DNA from 3 places in the Clostridium fermenticellae genome. Region 3 is predicted to be linked to each of the others. Evidence: riboswitches for the same ligand, from Rfam matches in the RefSeq annotation. Region 3 holds a riboswitch; each other region holds the start of a gene.
What was found. Region 3 has a riboswitch for glycine ahead of D4Z93_RS10590 (MBL fold metallo-hydrolase). Riboswitches for the same ligand answer to the same signal wherever they lie in the genome.
Positions count from the first base shown of each region.

Region 1: it holds a riboswitch for glycine, as region 3 does, so the genes downstream of both, D4Z93_RS02425 (amino acid permease) here and D4Z93_RS10590 (MBL fold metallo-hydrolase) in region 3, are expected to answer to the same signal.
Region 2: it holds a riboswitch for glycine, as region 3 does, so the genes downstream of both, D4Z93_RS12160 (GrdX family protein) here and D4Z93_RS10590 (MBL fold metallo-hydrolase) in region 3, are expected to answer to the same signal.

Region 1 covers NZ_CP032416.1:480,940-487,641, reverse strand. The annotation lists gene helD (RNA polymerase recycling motor HelD) at 1-1,090, opposite strand, end outside; gene D4Z93_RS02430 (MarR family winged helix-turn-helix transcriptional regulator) at 1,412-1,849, shown strand; gene D4Z93_RS13585 (hypothetical protein) at 1,960-2,094, opposite strand; glycine riboswitch at 2,286-2,376, shown strand; gene D4Z93_RS02425 (amino acid permease) at 2,491-3,882, shown strand; gene D4Z93_RS02420 (methylated-DNA--[protein]-cysteine S-methyltransferase) at 3,899-4,426, opposite strand; gene D4Z93_RS02415 (prolyl-tRNA synthetase associated domain-containing protein) at 4,498-5,076, opposite strand; gene D4Z93_RS02410 (LysR family transcriptional regulator) at 5,163-6,041, shown strand; gene D4Z93_RS02405 (hypothetical protein) at 6,175-6,702, opposite strand, start outside.
Region 2 covers NZ_CP032416.1:2,638,823-2,645,524, forward strand. The annotation lists gene grdB (glycine reductase complex selenoprotein B) at 1-229, opposite strand, end outside; gene grdA (glycine/sarcosine/betaine reductase complex selenoprotein A) at 253-717, opposite strand; gene D4Z93_RS12145 (glycine/sarcosine/betaine reductase component B subunit) at 739-2,025, opposite strand; gene D4Z93_RS12150 (thioredoxin family protein) at 2,047-2,379, opposite strand; gene trxB (thioredoxin-disulfide reductase) at 2,399-3,322, opposite strand; gene D4Z93_RS12160 (GrdX family protein) at 3,369-3,746, opposite strand; glycine riboswitch at 3,823-3,888, opposite strand; glycine riboswitch at 3,889-4,050, opposite strand; gene D4Z93_RS12165 (DegV family protein) at 4,128-4,967, opposite strand; gene D4Z93_RS12170 (tRNA (cytidine(34)-2'-O)-methyltransferase) at 4,983-5,450, opposite strand; gene D4Z93_RS12175 (N-acetylmuramoyl-L-alanine amidase family protein) at 5,580-6,308, opposite strand.
Region 3 covers NZ_CP032416.1:2,267,375-2,274,076, reverse strand. The annotation lists gene bcaP (branched-chain amino acid transporter BcaP) at 1-43, shown strand, start outside; gene bcaP (branched-chain amino acid transporter BcaP) at 470-1,885, shown strand; gene D4Z93_RS10590 (MBL fold metallo-hydrolase) at 2,008-2,901, opposite strand; glycine riboswitch at 3,130-3,230, opposite strand; gene D4Z93_RS10585 (DUF4883 family protein) at 3,304-3,792, opposite strand; gene D4Z93_RS10580 (Cof-type HAD-IIB family hydrolase) at 3,863-4,699, shown strand; gene D4Z93_RS10575 (metal-sensitive transcriptional regulator) at 4,750-5,010, shown strand; gene D4Z93_RS10570 (threonine/serine exporter family protein) at 5,016-5,471, opposite strand; gene D4Z93_RS10565 (threonine/serine exporter family protein) at 5,479-6,246, opposite strand; gene D4Z93_RS10560 (hypothetical protein) at 6,441-6,686, shown strand.

The sequences.
Region 1 (6,702 bases), 1.0 Mb from region 3:
TTAATCTGCCTCTTAAAATAATATCTTTAAAGCTTCTATCTTTTTTTTCGGCATAGTCTACATATTTTTTTAATATATCTATAAATTGTATGGAAGATTTATATTTTATACTTACTATTCTTCTTTGATACATTGGGTCTTTATTAGCTGCAAGAATATTTTCCATCATTTCACTGTAACTTTCCTTTTTAAAATCAGATTCTAAGGCTTTTTGCATATATTCTTTAAATGTAGTTTGACACATATTGTCTTCTCCAAGCTGAGGAAGTACATCGGAAATGTACTCATTAAAAATTTCATTTGGAGAAAATATTATTATATTTTGTGATGCTATTTTATCTCTATGCTTATATAAGATGTATGCAATCCTGTGAAGAGCAATAGAAGTTTTCCCACTTCCCGCAGGGCCCTGAACAATCAAATTTTTATAATCCTCATTACGAATTACTTTATTTTGCTCTCTTTGAATAGTTGTTACTATGTTCTTCATTTTACTATCAGTACTTTTACTCAAGATATCCTGAAGTATTTCATCATCAATATTTAGATTGCTGTCAAACATATATTCAATTTTACCATTATTGATTTTATACTGTCTTTTTAAAGTGATTTCACCATAAATGCTTCCTTCAGGGCATATATAATTAGCTTTTCCAATTTCGTAATCATAGTACATGCTGGAAATTGGAGCTCTCCAATCATATACTAGAAAATCAAAGTTGTCATTGATAAGATTGAAGTTTCCAATATAACATTTTTGAGCTTTATCATTTCCTCTTTCTAGAAAATCCATCCTCCCAAAGTATGGGGATAAAAGCATTTTTTCATATTTTTCTTCAAGTTTTCTGACAAATTCATGTCTTCTTTTTTGCATTTTCAATGTTGTGATGTATTCCATAAAATCTACAACCTGATCCAATCCATTAGTTATGGACAAAGAGCCTATATCCTCCCAAAGCTGCTTTTGTGTTTCAATAGAATCTTTTCTAAATTTTTCTTTAAAATCATGTTTTTCATTAAACTGTTTTCGAACTTCTTTGAGTACTTCCTGCAGCCATTCATTTTCCAACTTCCATTCAAAGTTATTCAATTAATCCCATCCTTTCCTTGTAATGAATAATTCAATAACATTACCATAAAAAAAGCATTGACATCGCTTTTAGAAAGTAGTATAATATAATTGGATGTATGTTGTTTATATACATATATTATCAGTAGAATTATATTATCATTTCTCTTTTGGTGTGTCAATGGTCATACACCTTTTTTCATTTCATCACTCCTTTAAAAAGGCTATATAATTTTCTTAATATCATCAATGAGCTGTTCTGTAATATTTTATTGAAGAATTATAAGAAAAGTGATAAATTTAATTGTGTACGATATAATTATTCATAAAGGAGTATAAAACATGAAAAATAAATATGATATCTTAAAATTAGAAAATCAATTGTGTTTTCCACTTTATGCATGTGCAAAAGAGGTTGTTAAAAAATACAAGCCTTTTCTTGAAAAAATAGATTTAACATATACTCAGTATATTACCATGATGGTAATATGGGAAAAGATAGAATTAAATGTTAAAGAACTCGGAGAATACCTGTATCTAGATTCTGGTACACTAACACCGGTTTTGAAAAAGTTAGAATCGAAAGGATATATTACACGTGTAAGATCAAAAGATGATGAAAGAAATTTAATAGTTACGTTGACTGAAGAAGGTAACAAACTTAAGGAAACAGCAGTCAAGATTCCATCTCAAATCGGTCAGTGTGTTAAACTTGATTTAGAAGAAATAAAGACACTTTATAAGCTTCTCTATAAAATGTTAAAAGGTGTGACAGAGTAATAGGATCTATAAATGAAAGTTTAACTTATCCTCCGGCCGCGATTCCCAAAATTGGCCACGTAAAAAATTTCTAGTAAATCTAAGCTTGCATTCATAAAAATCTAAACAGATCATTTATATCTAAGGAAGATGCTGTCAAATGTAGGTACATTAATAACAAGGTGAACAGCATCATTGTTTTTTCCCATAAGTTCTTTTAAATATGGTTTCATAATTGTAACTAAATCCATCTTTAAGACTTGCATAATAAAAGCATCCTTTTTATAATGATTTTTGTCAGAAACTAAAAAAATATTGCAATTTCTCCTGATATATATTACGATATAAGGGTGAAATTTATTCGTTCAGATGAAGATAGTGGGAGAGTTATGACGAAAAGTCATTCACCGAAGAAGTAAATCTTTCAGGTACCTATTTATTAGAGATGACCGCTATTGGATGAACCCTTGGAGAGACTCTACAAAGAGAACCGAAGGAGCAAGTCTATATATGACGAAACTCTCAGGTAAAAGGACAAGGGAAAGATAACTTATCTTATAAAAGTAATACTTAAAAATTACTTCATTTGTATGTATCTTATCTATTCCCATTTGTATCTCCAATAATAAAAACTTATACAAAATAAGAAAGGCGGAATACATATGGAGGAAAATCAAAATTTATCAAGAGGTTTAAAAAATCGACACGTTCAATTGCTTGCAATAGGTGGTGCCATTGGTACCGGATTGTTTCTCGGTTCTGGCAGATCAATTCATCTAGCAGGTCCATCTATTCTATTGGCATACTCAATAACAGGAATAATGCTATTTTTTGTCATGCGTGCACTTGGTGAACTGCTGCTTTCAAATTCAAATTACCATTCTTTCGTGGAATTCGTCTACGATTATCTTGGTGAAAGTACTGCTTTCATAACTGGATGGACATATTGGTTCTGCTGGATTTCACTTGCTATGGCTGATGTAACTGCATCAGGGCTCTATGTACAATACTGGTTTCCAAATATATCAAGATGGCTTCCAAGCCTTGTAGTTCTTGTAATTTTACTAATTATGAATCTTACTGCTGTAAAACTATTTGGGGAAATGGAATTCTGGTTTGCACTAATTAAAGTAATAGCAATACTAGCTTTAATTATAGGTGGTACTTTTATGATCATTAAAGGTTTTTCAACAAACGCTGGAGCATCAAGCTTTTCTAATCTCTGGAGACATGGTGGATGGTTTCCAAATGGTCTGAATGGTTTCATTCTATCTTTTCAAATGGTTGTATTTGCCTTTACTGGTATTGAATTAGTTGGTCTAACTGCTGGTGAGACTGAAAATCCGGAACACGTTATCCCAAGAGCTATAAATAATATTCCAATAAGAATTATAATTTTCTATGTTGGAGCACTTGCTGTTATTATGGCAATATATCCTTGGAATTCGATCGATCCGGCCAAGAGTCCTTTTGTACAAGTATTTTCTGCAATTGGAATTGCTGCAGCTGCAAGTATTGTAAATTTTGTTGTATTAACATCTGCCGCATCTGCTTGTAACAGTGGCATATTTAGTACAAGCCGTATGGTTTTCTCACTTGCTAAAGAAGATAATGCACCTAAATCAATGAAAAAATTAACTTCTAATCATATACCATGTAATGCAACAATATTTTCTGCCTGTATTATATTAATTGCAGTTATTTTAAATTACATTATGCCGGAAGGAGTATTTGTACTTATCACAAGTATATCAACCTTCTGTTATATATTCATTTGGGCAATAATAGTTATTTGTCATATAAAATACCGTAAAACCAAACCAGAACTTGCTAAAAACAATAAATTCAAAATGCCGTTTTATCCAATTATAAATTATATGATTTTAGCGTTCTTTGCTTTTGTTATATTTACACTTGCCCTCAACAATGAAACTCGTGTAGCTCTATTTGTAACACCTGTGTGGTTTTTAATTCTCGCTGTAATTTTTAAAATACTTAAATCTAAAAAAAAGAATAATAATTCTAAAGAAAATGCTAAACAGTACTTAGCATAAAACCATACTACATAATTTATAAACTATTTTCCTGAGATGTTGCATTATAAATTTGGGCCTTTTCAAGCATGAGAAGAGCCCTCTTTTTTTGGATTCCTCCAGCATAACCAGTTAAGTTACCATTAGAACCGATAACTCTATGACATGGAATTAAAATTGATATAGGATTATGTCCGACAGCTCCACCAACTGCTTGTGCTGACATTGAACCTATTGCCCTTAACTCTGCTATTTTTTTTGCAATTTCTCCATAAGTAATAACTTTTCCATACGGAATTTGTAGAAGCACATTCCAAACATCTCTTTGAAACTTTGTTCCCTCAGGTTCAAGCTTAGGTAAGCATAAATTCTTTCTACCGGAAAAATAGTTTTTTAGCCATCTGTCAGTCTCTTTAAAAATTCTATAATCTGGCTTATTTATCCATAACTCCACATTCTTCGGATAATACTTTTGTCCAATAAACCACAATCCTTTAAGAGCATTCTTTTCTGCTGATGCTCTAACCATTCCAAGTGGAGTCTGTATTACAGTTGTATAAACCATTCATCAACACCCCTTTTTATTTAATTATAATAGAGTTAATGTTATGGTGTTTTCAGGTAAAAACTACTTTATCACATCTCAATAACAGATAACGTATGCTTCACAAAAGGCAAAAAATTGTAAATAATTTGTTCCGTTTTGATTTTCATATAACTAGTAGTTGTACCATCGCTGCACCCATACCATTCTTCGTTAACAACATCTTTATCAAAAATAATTTGTACAGTACTATTGTTATCAAGTATGGCACTGAAAACAGTTGCCGCACCGATTTCAGTTCCCAACATCCTTTCCATTAAATCTGCAGGAGCAAAGGAAACACGTGCTACTCCTAATGCATTACTGAAATCCTTTGATTTGAACTTCTTATCACCTGTTGTAATGAACATATAAAAAACTGTTTGCTGTCGGTTGCAAAGAAACAAAGTTTTTACCATCTTCATATCTAATTTCTTATCAATTTGAACGCAATCCTCCATCGTAATTGCTTTATCTGTATCAACACGTTCAAACGGAATATGTAAGCTTTGTAATACTTCATATGTTTTCTTTTGCAGTAGGGTGTCAAACTTGTTTGGCGGCGTTGTATAAATATCACTTACATAAAACATGTTTATTTCATTCCCTTCTCTTGAAAACTCTACAGGCATAGTGTATCATAAACCTATAAATTACAAAAATGAATGTTTATCATGATAAAGATGATAAAATCAGATATATATGAGGTAAACATAGTATGGACATGAATATTCAAAAATATATGGCATTTATTAAGACTGTTGAATATGGCAGCTTTACAAAAGCGGCAGAGATGCTGAATTATTCCCAGTCTGGCATTAGCCGTATGATTAATGATCTAGAAAAAGAATGGTGTGTATCACTTCTTGAACGCCGACACTCTGGTGTACGATTAACTTCTGACGGTTTAAAATTATTACCATTTGCTAAAAATGTATGTACTGAATATCAGAAATTACAGGTGCAAATTGAAGAATTGAATGGATTGCAATCCGGACTTATCCGTATAGGTACATTTTCAAGTGTGGCAACCCATTGGCTCCCGAATATAATTAAAAAATTTCAAAAAGATTATCCCAACATTAATTACGAATTGCTACTTGGAGACTATACAGAAATAGAAAACTGGATTCTAGAAGGACGCGTAGATTGCGGCTTTCTTAGGCTTCCTACACTTCCGGAATTTGAAACAATTTTTTTAAAGCAGGATAAACTACTTGTGGTTTTACCCGAAAACCATCCTCTTGTTAATTGTAAATATTTCCCGGTCAAGGCATTATGTGATTACCCTTTTATGCTGCTAGAAAAGAGTGAAAAAGCAGATGTTTCAAAGATATTTGATCAATGTGAAATTTATCCTAAAATCCGTTTTACAACATGGGACGATTATGCCATTATGTCTATGGTGGAAAGCGGTCTGGGCATTAGTATTTTGCCACAACTTATTTTACAGCGTATTCCTTATCATGTTATTACAAAAGAATTGGAAGTACCTGCTTATCGAAGAATTGGATTGGCATTGAAAAATAAAAAGAGTACATCACTTGCAGTTAAACGATTTTTAAACTACATAAAGTATAGACAGCCTAATATCTAAAAAATTAGTAGGATAAAATTCAATTAAAGATAGCTACCTTTTTTATTTAAGTGAATAAATAGAGCCCGGCAGTTTTTTATTTATCCACCGGGCTTAAATTTTCATTCAAATACTATCTGCTATCTGAATCGGGTCATTTTATGCTTGTGGTTCTACCAGATATCAATTTACTTTGCATTTTTAAAATGGTCTGCTTCAATTCAGCATTTTCAGTTTGTACTAAAGCTAAATCCTGCTTTATCTTTTCTATTTGAGCATTCTTTTCTTCTTCGCTTAAAGACGCATGTCCAAGATCATTGACAGCATTCTTTATTGCCGCATCTATTAGAGTTTTTTTATTATCATCCACAGGAATATTAAGCTCCTTCAAAACATTTAAAGCAACTGTCTCAGCAACTTGTTCTCTTTCATTTTTTTTAATATCTCCCGCATGATACAACTGCTCTGCATACCCTGCCGCAATTCTGCCCCATTTGTTTATTATTTCAAGAACATTTATTACAGGATTCCCGGGAATCATCTTATTAACTGCAGATAAAACCAAGTCTGCAGTGTCTGTACCCTGCTGTATAGCATTTATGGCCTTAGAAACATTTACTTTCTTTTCTTTTAGTTTTGGAAAAAGAAAGAGTGTAACTCCCGAAATTCCTATCAAAATTCC
Region 2 (6,702 bases), 370 kb from region 3:
CCTTTATCATATCTATTATTTTTTCTTTGGCCTCATCCATATTTTCATTAAAGTATGAATCTCCACATATAACTGTTGCAACTATTTTAGCATCACTTTTTTCTATTAATTTATTAAGCTGCATGCCGGGTCCTACAAAGCCTTCCCTAATTTCAGGTTTTACATTTGCCTTTTCTTCTCCGCCTATTCCTGCATAAAACTGATTTATATAATGCACAACCTTAATCATACAATTACAACCTCCTTTGCATATCAATATTTTGAATATTCATCTCTTACTGTTTTAACTTCACTAATTATTTCGTCAACATCCAGTACCATTTCCATCATACCGCACTGTTCATCATATACAGCATCATCACATTCCTGTTTTACTTCTGGTTCAACCATATGATATACGGAAAGACCAAGCTCAATTCCTGCAAGTGGTCCTGCAAATGTTGGGTCTCCTGCACTTACAGTTTCAGCTGAAAGTCCTGATGCCTCTGCTTCAGCACCTCCCAATATTACAACTATATTTTCTGCACCATACTTTTCTGTCAAGTCTTTTACTCTTTGTTGGATCTCCAGATCCATAGCACCTGCGGCTGTTCAAACAAAGCATTCTGTAGATGCAAAAATCACTTCTGCTCCAGCTGATTTTACACAAGCTTCAATAGCTGGTCCCGGTATTCCATCTCTATCCCCTATTGCAATTACTTTTTTACCTTTTAACATAAATATCATCCTCCTTAAAATTTAAAATCCTTTAGCACTGAGGTTATTAAATCCAACCTCACTCGTAGCTCCGGTTATTACCTGTAGTTCAGCCTCAATGGAACCATCTTCTGCTAAACTTCCATTATGTCCTCCGGCAATTACATTTACAGCTTCAGGATGTCCTATAACCTTTTTCATTTTAGGTAGTCTTATGACTTCATTGGCATTTCCTCCCGTAACAACTGCATCTCCTTTTATTGTTGAATCGGCAAGAGACTGCGAACTTCCATCCTGTCCTGCATACTCATCAGTTATAAGAACTGTTTTAATTCCTTTAGCACTTATCTTATTACAATTCATAACAAGATCAGCATCCGGATTTCCAAAGCCTTCTTCAGATATTATTACAGCATCTGCACCAAGTAACTCTACCAATTTAGCAGTATAACTGGAAGACCTTTCTTTGTCTGCAAGATAAACGGTTTCATTGGTTATAACACAACCCAAGAAATTTATATCCTTACCATGTCTTTCATACAAATCCTCAATAACTGGATGATTCAGATGAACATAAGTTGGATTTTTGTCACAAGCTGATACACAATTTCCGCTGACTACTGCACCATCAAATACTTCTGTCGGATACAAGAAAGTTGGTATAATTTTTTTAGCATCCACTCCATATACATAAGTGTCATGAAGAAGTCCTTGACTTTGAAGCATATATACATATAGAACTTTAGGCAAATCCGGATATTGTTTAACCTGCTCCAGTAATGGTAATGTCTCATATACCTTAAGTTCATCCGGTTCAACATCGGCTCCAGCTTTGCCAAGATAAACTGCTGCCTTAAAACCCATCATTCTTAAAGTTTCCTCATGCTCATACTGGTTTACTCCGTCTTTAACTTCACAAGTTATAACCAAATTATTTGTCTTTGAAAATGGAGTATATTTTGCACCTTCTCCACTCATATCTATAATGCCCTCTTGAAAACCCACAATATTTCCTGTAGTAACTACTGCTGCACCACTTAAAACATGCGTTCTTCCAGAGCCGACGGTATCAACTTTACTTATAAAACCGGGGAATATACCACCTTCACCATCAACTTTTACTCTAGGCTCTATTACATCTTTTACAGGTATTATTCTAGTTTCTTCTCCAGGTTTTACAATATTTAATTCAATACTTTCAATCCTATCGTCATTACTAATTTCATTTAACAGCTCATCTTTATTTACATATAAGATCCCATTTTCAACTTTCGTCTCACTGCCAAATTTAAGATCATCAATGTGTATTTTTCCTAACTCTAAACGCAATACGTTCACCTCCTAACTTTTTTATATAGTTTCACAATACGATTTAATAAAATCTTCAACATCTTTTAATGATGTTATTTTATCTGCAGTAATTGTGTTAACCTTTTCACCTTTGTTATAAATTATCATTGTTGGCAGGCCTAATACTTTTTGTCCTATTGCAAGTCTTCTAGCTTTACTTATATTAAGACTTGAAAATTTGATTTTGTCTCCATATTTTTCTTCCAGTCCATGCACACCAGGCATTAATTCTTTACAAATCTCACATTTGTCACCCCAAAAATCTACAAATACCGGTTTCTCAGTATAATTTAAAACCTCATCATCAAAATTTTGTTTTGTTAATTCAACCATATTATTCATCCTCCTTAATCTAAAATTCATTTTCTGATATATACTTTTCAGCAGTAGTTGCCGCTATTGCACCATCTGCCGCTGCAGTTATAACCTGTCTTAAAGATTTCTTCCTTATATCACCTGCTGCAAACACACCCGGTGTACTCGTTTTCATATCCTCGTCTGTTACAATATACCCTTTATCCATAGACACCTTATTTTCAAATAATTCGGAAATAGGAGTATATCCTACGAATACAAAGCATCCATTGACATCAAGTCTGCTTTTTTCACCTGTAAGTTTATTTTTTATAATTAACCCTTCAAGTATTTCATCACCTACAGCTTCTTCTACAGTCGAATTCCATATAAAACTTATTTTTTTATTTGCAAATGCTTTTTCCTGAAGTGATTTGACAGCTCTTAATTCATCTCTTCTGTGTATAACGGTAACATGTTCAGCAAATTTAGTTAGATAAATAGCTTCAGTAATAGCCGAATCTCCTCCTCCTACTACTGCTATATCCAGATCAGTGAAAAAATCAGCATCACAGGTTGCACAATATGAAATTCCGCGTCCTCTTAACTCTTTTTCATTCTTAAATCCTGAGAGCCTAGGATTTGCTCCAGTTGCAATTATAATAGTTTTTGCCCTGTATTCACTGTCCTTACCTTTTAAAACTTTTATCTTACTGTCCAGGTCAACCTCAGTTATTTCATCCTTCACAAATATCGTTCCAAAATCCTCAGCTTGTTTTTTCATTCTCTGAGATAAACTTGTTCCAGTACAATTTTCAATAGATCCTGGATAATTTTCTAATTCATCTGTGGTAGTTGCCTGACCACCGTACTTTGCTCTCTCTATAAGCAGAGTATCCATTCTAGATCTAGATGCATAAATAGCTGCAGAAAGTCCTGCTGGTCCCCCTCCAATTATTATACAATCATATAAATGCACCATAATGCTTCCTCCTATTTATTAAAGTATAACTTTTTAAGCTCTAAGACTACTCAAACGCGTTTCTTATCAGATCGTAGTCTATTAGTGAAAAATCTGTTAAAATTTTGTCATTCCAATGCGGAGTATTGTAATTTCTTGTAAATTTTTGGGTTGTATTTATACTGTCTTCAATATATTGTAAAGATTTAAAATCCACACTTTTCCTGCTGTTCTTGCTCAATACAATAGTTTTATATGGTGTTTCATTTGGTTTAACACTCCCCATAAGCGGATGGGTTAAAAGATTATGTCCACAATGTATATAATCTCTTGCTGTCTCCAGTACTTTCATAACACCTCCTTCCACAAAGTGTATTTCATGTTTAGCCCGAAGTTTGTCTTTGCTTAATGGATTATTAGTTACAATTATAACTTCTCCTATAATACCTCCTCCTATTCCTTAATAGTCTTAAGTTGAATATTAAAATAAAATTAAGGACAAAAGTAAAAGAAATCCCTTTCCTTTTACCTCTGTCCTTTTTACCTGAGAGATTTACTCCTTCGGTGCTTAAAGCTTTCCAGAGTCATGTCCTTTTTCGGTACTTTTGCCTGAGAGATTCATATTATTAAGGAAATAATACTTATTCCTTCGGCTATTCATTTAAGAATACTATAAAACTATAGCTAAGCAGTCATCTTCTAAATATTTTTAAATTAAAGGACTATGCCTAATCTCCCGAAAAATTCATCCAAAGTATTTAATATTCACACTCAGTTATATTATATGATAAATTTTTAAATATTTCCATACATTTTAGAATAATAATTAATAATTTTCTACAAAAAATACTCCACATGCTCCAGGTCCTGCATGTACTCCTACTACACACCCTACTTCACATTCTATAAAATCATTAATACTAAGTTTTAGTTCTTCTCTAAGTATTTCAACAATATCTTTACTTTTAACGCTCAAAAGTATTGTATCTTCATTTTCTTTTGAACCTCTTTTACTTAGATATTCCAGTATATACCTTACAGCCTTCCTGCTTCCCCTGACTTTATCCATAACAGCAAGTTTACCATCTTTTATTTCTATTATTAATTTAATATCCAGTATATTACCTATAATTCCAGCAGTCCTAGACAATCTACCACCCTTTACAAGATTCTCTAAAGTGTCAAATGCCAAAACACTTCTTACATGTGGTATTGTTTCAATTATAGAACTCTCTATCTCCTTAATTCCAAATCCATCTTCCTTAAGCTTTGCCGCCTTTAATACTAAAAGCCCTAACCCTGATGTAACATTTAAACTATCTATTATAGTTATGTCATCACTTTTAAGCATTTCTTTTGCTATACACGCCGATTGATATGTGCCGCTCATATTCGATGATATATGTATTGACAAAACTTTATATCCATTATCAAGATATTCCTTATAGCATTCGATAAACCTCTGAGGGTTAACTTGAGCTGTAGTCGGGAATTCCTTACTATGTTCCATTTTTTCTAAAAGTTCAGGTAAATTTATATCTATTCCATCCCTATAATTATGTCCATCAATATTAACAAGCAGTGGAAGGACTTCTATATCATATCTTTTTAATATATCAACTGGTAAATCTGAAGTACTATCTGTAATTATCTTTATTTTTTCCATAGACCAACTTCCCTCCTATTTCATAACCGGAAAGTTCATCTGCCTCAATGCTTCATATGCCACTATAGCAACTGTATTTGATAAATTTAACGAACGTGTTGTTGTATTTATCATTGGCACTCTAATACATTTTTCAGGATCACTTTCTCTTATGTAATCTGGTAATCCACATGATTCTCTGCCAAAAACAATGAAGTCATCATCTTTAAACTTAGCTTCGTGATAAAAATTCTTGCCATGTGTTGTTGAAAAATAAAATGTTGAGCCCTTATATTTTTCTCTCAGCTCTTCATAGGAATCATATATACTTAAATCCAAATAAGGCCAATAATCAAGACCAGCTCTTCTTAAATGTTTTTCATCCAGACTAAAACCCAGTGGTTTTATAAGATGAAGTTTGCTGCCGGTAAGTACGCAAGTTCTTGCTATATTACCAGTATTTTGCGGTATCTCCGGTTGAAACAATACTATATTTAAACTCAAATCAAATCCTCCTTATCTAACAATTAACAAATAACTTATTCTCATAAAACTCTTCTTAATATATTACTCTATAAAGCTTAAAGAGTAAAGAGGGAGTACCAAATAGTATTATTTAGAGCAATTAACTTATCATTCCCTATTATTTATATATTTTATTATTCCATCACAAATATTTTCCGCTAAATTTCTAAGAACATTATCCTTAGATAATTTATCTCTGTCACTTTTATTAGTTATAAAACCACATTCAACCAAAGCACACGGTATTTTACTATATCTTAATATTGCTATATTTTGTTTTTTTATGCCCCTATTATACCAATCATCTGATTTTACAGATTCATTCTCAAGTATTTTTGCAAGTTTTGTTCTCTCATCTGACTGATAACCTTTTGGATCATAATATAGTGTCGTAATTCCATTGAAGTTTGGATCACTAATTGAATTGACATGAACTGAAACAAACACATTCCCATTTGCTGCATTTACCCTATTTCCTATCTCTTTTAATGGTACAAGTACATCACTATCTCTTGTTAAAACAACATTGTATCCTTTATTTTGTAGATATTCCTGTTCATATTTAACTATTTTTAGAGTTAAATTCTTCTCATACATATTTCCATAGCTTGTACCCTTGTCTATACCTCCATGACCTGCATCTAAAATTATCGTATACCTACTATTATTCTGTTTGACTTTAGAAAATCCATCTTTCCCCTTAGCAGCCTCTACAACAGCTTGTCCTCTTACAGCAGAGTATCTACTATAAAACATTTGATTTTTACCAAACAACAGTAGTATTAAGGTGAAAAATATACAAGAAAACATGAATCTCTTTCTATTTGCGATCCTCATTTTAATCCTCCTAATCCTACGATGTTACCCAATTTTTAATATACAGTTAAATTCATCAATCTTAATATAATTTACATTTAAGTAAATATCTGTATATTTATTATAATATCAAACCACTTAATAATCAATTATTATTGTGTACATTATTTAATTTATTTTATAACATATAGGATTTGCAAGTATGACGACTATGACGGCTGCTGACATCATTAAAATCCATAAAATATGAACGCAAGCTTAGACTTACTAGAAATTTTTTACGTGACGTATTTTGGAAATCCAGGCCTGCGCATAAGTTAAGCTTTCAGAAGACACTGGAAACATTATCAGGTAAAGTAGAATATCTTTGTATCCATAGTTTTTTAGTCCTTTCTTTAACTTTTATATATGGCTA
Region 3 (6,702 bases):
TTTTGGATATGGCAGACGTAATAGTGTAATGAATAATAAATAAAATTCTATTAATACTAAAAAGGAAATGGTTTTTATATTAAAATCGTTTCCTTTTTTTATTTTGAGTTGAAAAAAGATATTTCAGAAAATATTTATTATTTTAATATTAGATAATATGTATATATATTGTATCAATATACAAAAAAGTTTTTATGTATTTACTTTGAATGCATTGATAAAAGTATAAATTTTTGATAATTAATTATCAAAAGTTACATTATAATTATGCATGATTAATATTATTCATAATTATATATGATTTGACTTAAAATTTTGAAAATAAATAATTATATAACTTTTAAAGATATGAAAGAAAAGTATGCTATTATTATAAAAGTACATAAAATTATTTAATTTTTTATTATTTTCTAAAAATTTAATATATTAACATCACATTAGCGATGAATTTTGAAAGGAGTGGCATTTAATGTCAAAAACAAACTCGATTTTTAGAACTAAACCTATTGAGAGTTTATTAGCTGAGGCATCAAAAAAATCATTGGCAAAAGTACTTGGCCCATTTGAACTTACAATGTTAGGCATTGGCGCAATTATAGGTACTGGAATATTTGTTCTGACTGGAGTTGCTGCAGCAAATTATGCGGGACCTGCACTTATTCTTTCTTTTGTAGTATCTGGCATAACATGTACATTTGCAGCATTATGCTATGCTGAACTTGCAGCTATGATTCCAATAGCAGGAAGTGCCTATACTTATGGTTATGTAGGCTTAGGAGAAATATGGGCATGGATTATAGGTTGGGATTTGATACTAGAGTATACAGTTACAATTGCTACCGTTGCTGTTGGATGGTCTGGATATGTTGTTACTTTGCTTAGTGCAGTTGGAATTAATCTACCACCGGCTTTAACAAATCCATTTGGACAAGACGGTGGAATAGTAAATCTTCCATGCATAGTTATTCTTGGAATCGTTATACTATTTCTAATAAAAGGTATGAGCGAAAGTTCTAAATTAAATAATATACTTGTTCTAGTAAAATTAGCCGTTGTAATATTATTTATCGTTATAGGTGCTGGACACATTAAAGTGGCTAATTGGCATCCATTCTTCCCTTATGGTGTAGGAGGAGTATTTAAAGGAGCAGCAATTGTATTCTTCGCATACATAGGATTTGATGCTGTTGCAACAGCTGCTGAAGAAGTTAAAAATCCACAAAGAGATTTGCCTATAGGAATAGTAGCTTCTCTTATAATTTGTACACTGCTTTATATAATAGTAACAGCAGTATTGACAGGAATCTTACCTTATTCTGCTTATAAACATACATCAGCACCAGTTTCATATGCATTACAGCAGGTAGGTATAAGCTGGGGATCAGCTCTTGTGTCAGTTGGAGCATTGTGTGGTATAACATCAGTTTTACTTGTTATGACATTTGGAGCTACTCGTATATTGTTTTCACTATCAAGAGATGGATTGCTTCCAGAAATATTTTCCGATGTACATCCTAAATTTAAAACTCCGGTAAAGAGTACTATACTAATTGGTATTATAACAATGATATTAGCTGGTTTACTTCCAGTAAGCAGACTTGCAGAGATGGCTAATATAGGTACACTGACAGCATTTATCATAGTTTCTTTATCAGTTATAATTTTAAGAAAGAAGAATCCTGATATGGAAAGGCCATTTAAGTGTCCAGGTGTTCCTGTTACACCATTAATATCAGTTGCATTCTGTGCATTTCTAGTTTATCAACTTCCTGTTTTTACTAAAGAAGTTTTTATAATATGGCTTGCAATAGGTTTTGTAATTTACTTTGGATATGGTAGAAAACATAGTGAAATGAATAATGAAGTAAGTAATGAAATGAATTAAGGAGAAAAGGCATTTGAATAAATTCATGTGATATTTTGTAATTATATTTCTATGTACAAATTGGGAGTTTGTACATAGAATTTTTTTATAATAAAGTCTTTTCTCCAAATTTATAGCTTTTACTAATGTTTTTTAAAGTAGTATAGTTTACCATCTTCTATAGAATAATCAATCATAGATTCTGAATACATGTACTGTAAAAATGCGGATATTCCTCCAAAGTTTAAATGGTATTGATAAAAATTAAAGGATAAATCATTCAGTATTGATATATTTTGCAATATATCTTCACGTGTAAGTGGTTGATCTAGCAATTCTAGTATCTGTTCAATATAATTCTGTATATTTTGTATATTTTTATCCACCAAGGTTGTAATCTGTTGTTTGTCAAGTATATTGTCCGCATGACTTATAATAAAATAATCTGCATCTATTTCTTTTATTCTATTTAGTGAATTTAAACTATTTTCTATATCATACAGATATGGAAAAGAATATTTATTTAAAATTTCGCTGCTGAATATAGAGTCACCTAAAAAACAAACTTTTTCTGGAGTTATAATACCTATTTGTTCTATAGAGTGTCCACTTAAAGGGATTATTTCAAACTTTTCATCCCCTATTTTATTTGTTCCATATTCAAGTACAAAATCTACTTTAATTGATTTATTTGATTTATCAATTCCTTTAATAGGTGTAGAAGATGATAATATAGATGCCTGAAATTCAGGATTCTCCATAAATATTTTTTCTTTTAATGAAGTATATACCAGACAACCAGGGTAATTTTTTTGAAAATAAATATTGCCCCCACAATGATCAAGATGGTTGTGTGTATTTACTATGAATTTAGGATGAAGATTGTTCTTTAAAATTGCATCTTCTATTTTTTTGGCATCTGTATTATTTATACCAGTGTCTATAATTAAACAATTTTTATTTTTAAAAGCATAAACACCAGAATTGGTTGAGGCGCTTATATAATAAGTATTTCCTTTAATTTTTTCTAATGCCATTTAAATCATTCCTTCTCAGATTTGTTAAATTATCTGTATTATATCAGATAATATAGTTTTGTACCATCTAAATAATACTAAAATTATATTAAGTATAAATACAAGAAATAAAAAAAGAATATGAAATAAGACTAATCTTACCACATATTCTCTGTCTTTTTACCTGAGAGTTTAATATCAAAGTATTTTACACCTTTGGTTCTGTATAAAACAGTATTTTCAGAGTCAAGTCATATATAGTTACATTTACCTGAAAGTTTCTACTGAAATCGTGGAATTTCGGTATTGCTTCTTCGGTCAGTATATAAACTATCTCACTATATAGTCATCCTTTAACAATATTATATTATCACATCCACAGTATAACATCATACATGTGTATTTTCAAGCGTATTTTAAAAATTAATTAGAAGAGTAATTGTTAAATATGTATTCACATAAATTATATATATTAAGGGCAATTGGCAAGCCCTTCATATCAATATAATCCATTGAATAATTGCCATCCCACGGGTATATGGATATATACTGCTGATTATATACATTGATTACCATTTTACTGTTATTGAATGTAAAAAATATTTTATATAGAGGTTTTAAATTAAAATTTTGGGGTTTTGATATAAAGTTATTTTTATTCAATGTCTTAATAGAAGCTGCTATTACAGCAGTATTTTTACTGTCTAAATCTTTTCTTTTATAGAAATTAACATTAAGTATACTGCATTTATATGAGGAATTAGATAGAATATTTTGAGATAATATGTTTGTGTAGTAAAAGTTATTTGGCTTTTTATGTATATATGGATTGCGTTCAATATCATAATTGCATCCGGTGGTCAAAATAGATATAATTAATGCAGTAAATAAAAAATAAATTAAATTTTTCACATATATCACCTCTATATAGTAAAATATGTTTGAGGATTATTATTTATGCTATAAGTAAAGGGAGGAAATTATGAAATATAAAATGATAGCTGTTGATATGGATGGTACTTTATTAAATGATAAAAAGCATATATCAGATTATAATATGAAAATGATAGATAGGGCAACTAAGCTTGGAGTCAAATTTGTAGTCGCATCTGGCAGAGTACCGGCTGCTCTTAGAGTATATGAAGAAAGTGTATCTAAAAATCAACCTATGATTTGCTGCAATGGTGCCATAATTTTAGATGATAATAAAAACATTATACAATCGAATTTTGTACCTAAACAGTCAGCAATTGAGGCAATAAATTTGATTAGAAAAGAAAATAAAGATGTGTATTTCCATATCTATCATGATGGTATATTATGCAGCGAACAATTTAAATATAGTGCAGAGAGTTTTTATAATTTTAATAGAAGTGTTGATAAAAAATATGGAATTGAAATTCACCTTTTAAGGGATGCTAAAGAGTACATAGAACTTGGAAACTATAATCTTAATAAGATAGTAGTTATGGATGATGATATAGGTTTTTTAAATAATATTAGAAGTAAATTAGATGAAGTACAAGGCTTAGAAGTTACAAAATCTGAATTTAATAATATAGAATTATTGTCCAAAGGCACATCTAAAGGAAATGCTTTAAAAATTCTGGCGAATTTTTATAAAATACCGATGGAGCAGTGTATAGCAGTTGGAAATGATGAAAATGATATAAGCATGATTATGGAAGCTGGACTGGGAGTGTATATGAAAAATACAAGAGAGAAAATCAAAAATAGTGCTGATTATATTACGAAAAATGATAATAACAATGGAGGAGTAGGTGAAATTATAGAAAAATTTATATTAGATGAAAATTAAACTTTTGTTTCTTTATATAAAGTTAATATAAATCAGGAGTGATATGCTAAATGGAAGAAAATAAAAAGAATATTCAAACCAGACTGAGAAAAATAGAAGGTCAGATAAAGGGAATAGAGAAAATGATTGAAAATGAGGCATGCTGTAAGGATATTCTAATACAAATTACAGCTGTCAGGGCAGCTGTAAATAAGGTTGGTGGATTGATATTTGAAAACTATGCAAAAAATTGTTTTTCCCATTCTGATTCTAATTCAGATGATGATAAAGTAAAAGAACTTATGTCAACTTTAACGATGTTTTTAAAGTAATACTACTATTTTTTTGTAATATTTGAAAATATCTTTTTCCTGAATAAGGAAATTGTTTTTGAGATTGAGGATACAAAGAATACCCCTACGGCTATTATACCAGCAATAGATAAGGTTTTAAGACCTAGAATTAGTGCATTATTTATATTGCCCTGTACCACTTCAAACATTGTATTATACATGCCACCACCAGGAACTAGTGGTATTATTGAACATATTACAAATGTAGTTACTGGAGTTTTTTTAACCCGTGCCATAATTTCAGAGTAAACTGCACCCATTGCTGAAGCAATAAAAAATGAAAACATATTTGAAATATGAAAATACGAGTGTGTAAGAAGATAAAAAAACCATGTCAGAGCCCCACCAATGGAAGCAAAGAATAAATTCTTTCCACGAATGTTTGATAAGATTCCAAAACTCAATGTTGCAATTAGAGTATAAAATGAGTTTATAATTATTGAGATTTTAGACACCTCCTAAAATGATAAACCACAATTTTAATATTATTCCTGTTCCCAAAGCAATGGCAGAAGCTATTAAAATTGCTTCAATTGCCCGCGAACTTCCAGATATAATATCTCCAGCAATTGTATCACGTATTGCATTAGTTATTGCAATACCAGGTACTAGAAGCATTATAGAACCAACAATTATTTTATCTGAATGTACTCCTATATGAAAATATACACTAGATAGTGCAATTAGTGCCGTTAGTGCACCTGATAAAGTATTTATAAGGAATTCATTAGTTTGAACGAGGTTTAGAGTTAAATAAGTTAATCTTATCAGGATTCCTATTATAAACGAAACAAGAAAATCCCTTAAATTTCCACCGAACACTAATGTAAAAAAACCAGCAACAAGTCCTGAAAAGAATAAAGTTATTTTATTACTGTATGGTCTAATATTATTTATTCTATCTAATTTATTTTCAACATACTCTAAGGTATGTCCTTTATCTTTTATATGTCTTGATACGTCGTTTACTTGTGATATTTTCTCTAAATTTATAGTTCTTTGTTTTATTCTTCTCACTATTGTAATCGTTCTGTCATATTCGTCGGAAGCACATACTATTATGATATTTGTTGTTACAAAGGTATCAACTTTTTTTATACCATAAGCATTACAAATCCTAACTATAGTATCTTCAACTCTATATATTTCGGCTCCATTTTCAAGAATTATTTTACCTGCGAATGCGGCATCATTTATTATCCTTGTTATATCCATATATTTATTCTCCTTAATGAAAATAAAGAAGTAATTGATATCGACATTATATCATAAGCTATGGTTTTTTAGTTATAAATTTGAAAACAAATTTATATGAAATTCATATTTTCCGCCTAATTCAAATATATTTTAATAAAAGTACATAATATTAATATCTAATAATACAAAGAGAAGATAAGGGGGAAACTGGTTTGATAAGTAAGGGTACTTTAATTGAAGTCGAAAGTTCAATCGGAAAAAGTGTTGTTATGCACTCCAGGATATATGCTATAGGAGAAAGTTTAAGTAATTGTGAACTTGGGGATATAGTTGATATCAAAACTATTTCCGGACATGTAATGAGGGGAGTTGCTTATAGGACAAAATCATATTATAATTCACCCCAAAAGAATGTGAAAGAAATTTTGTTTATAAGGGAAAAAGAAAAACAAATCTGATTATAGAAGGCTTTAT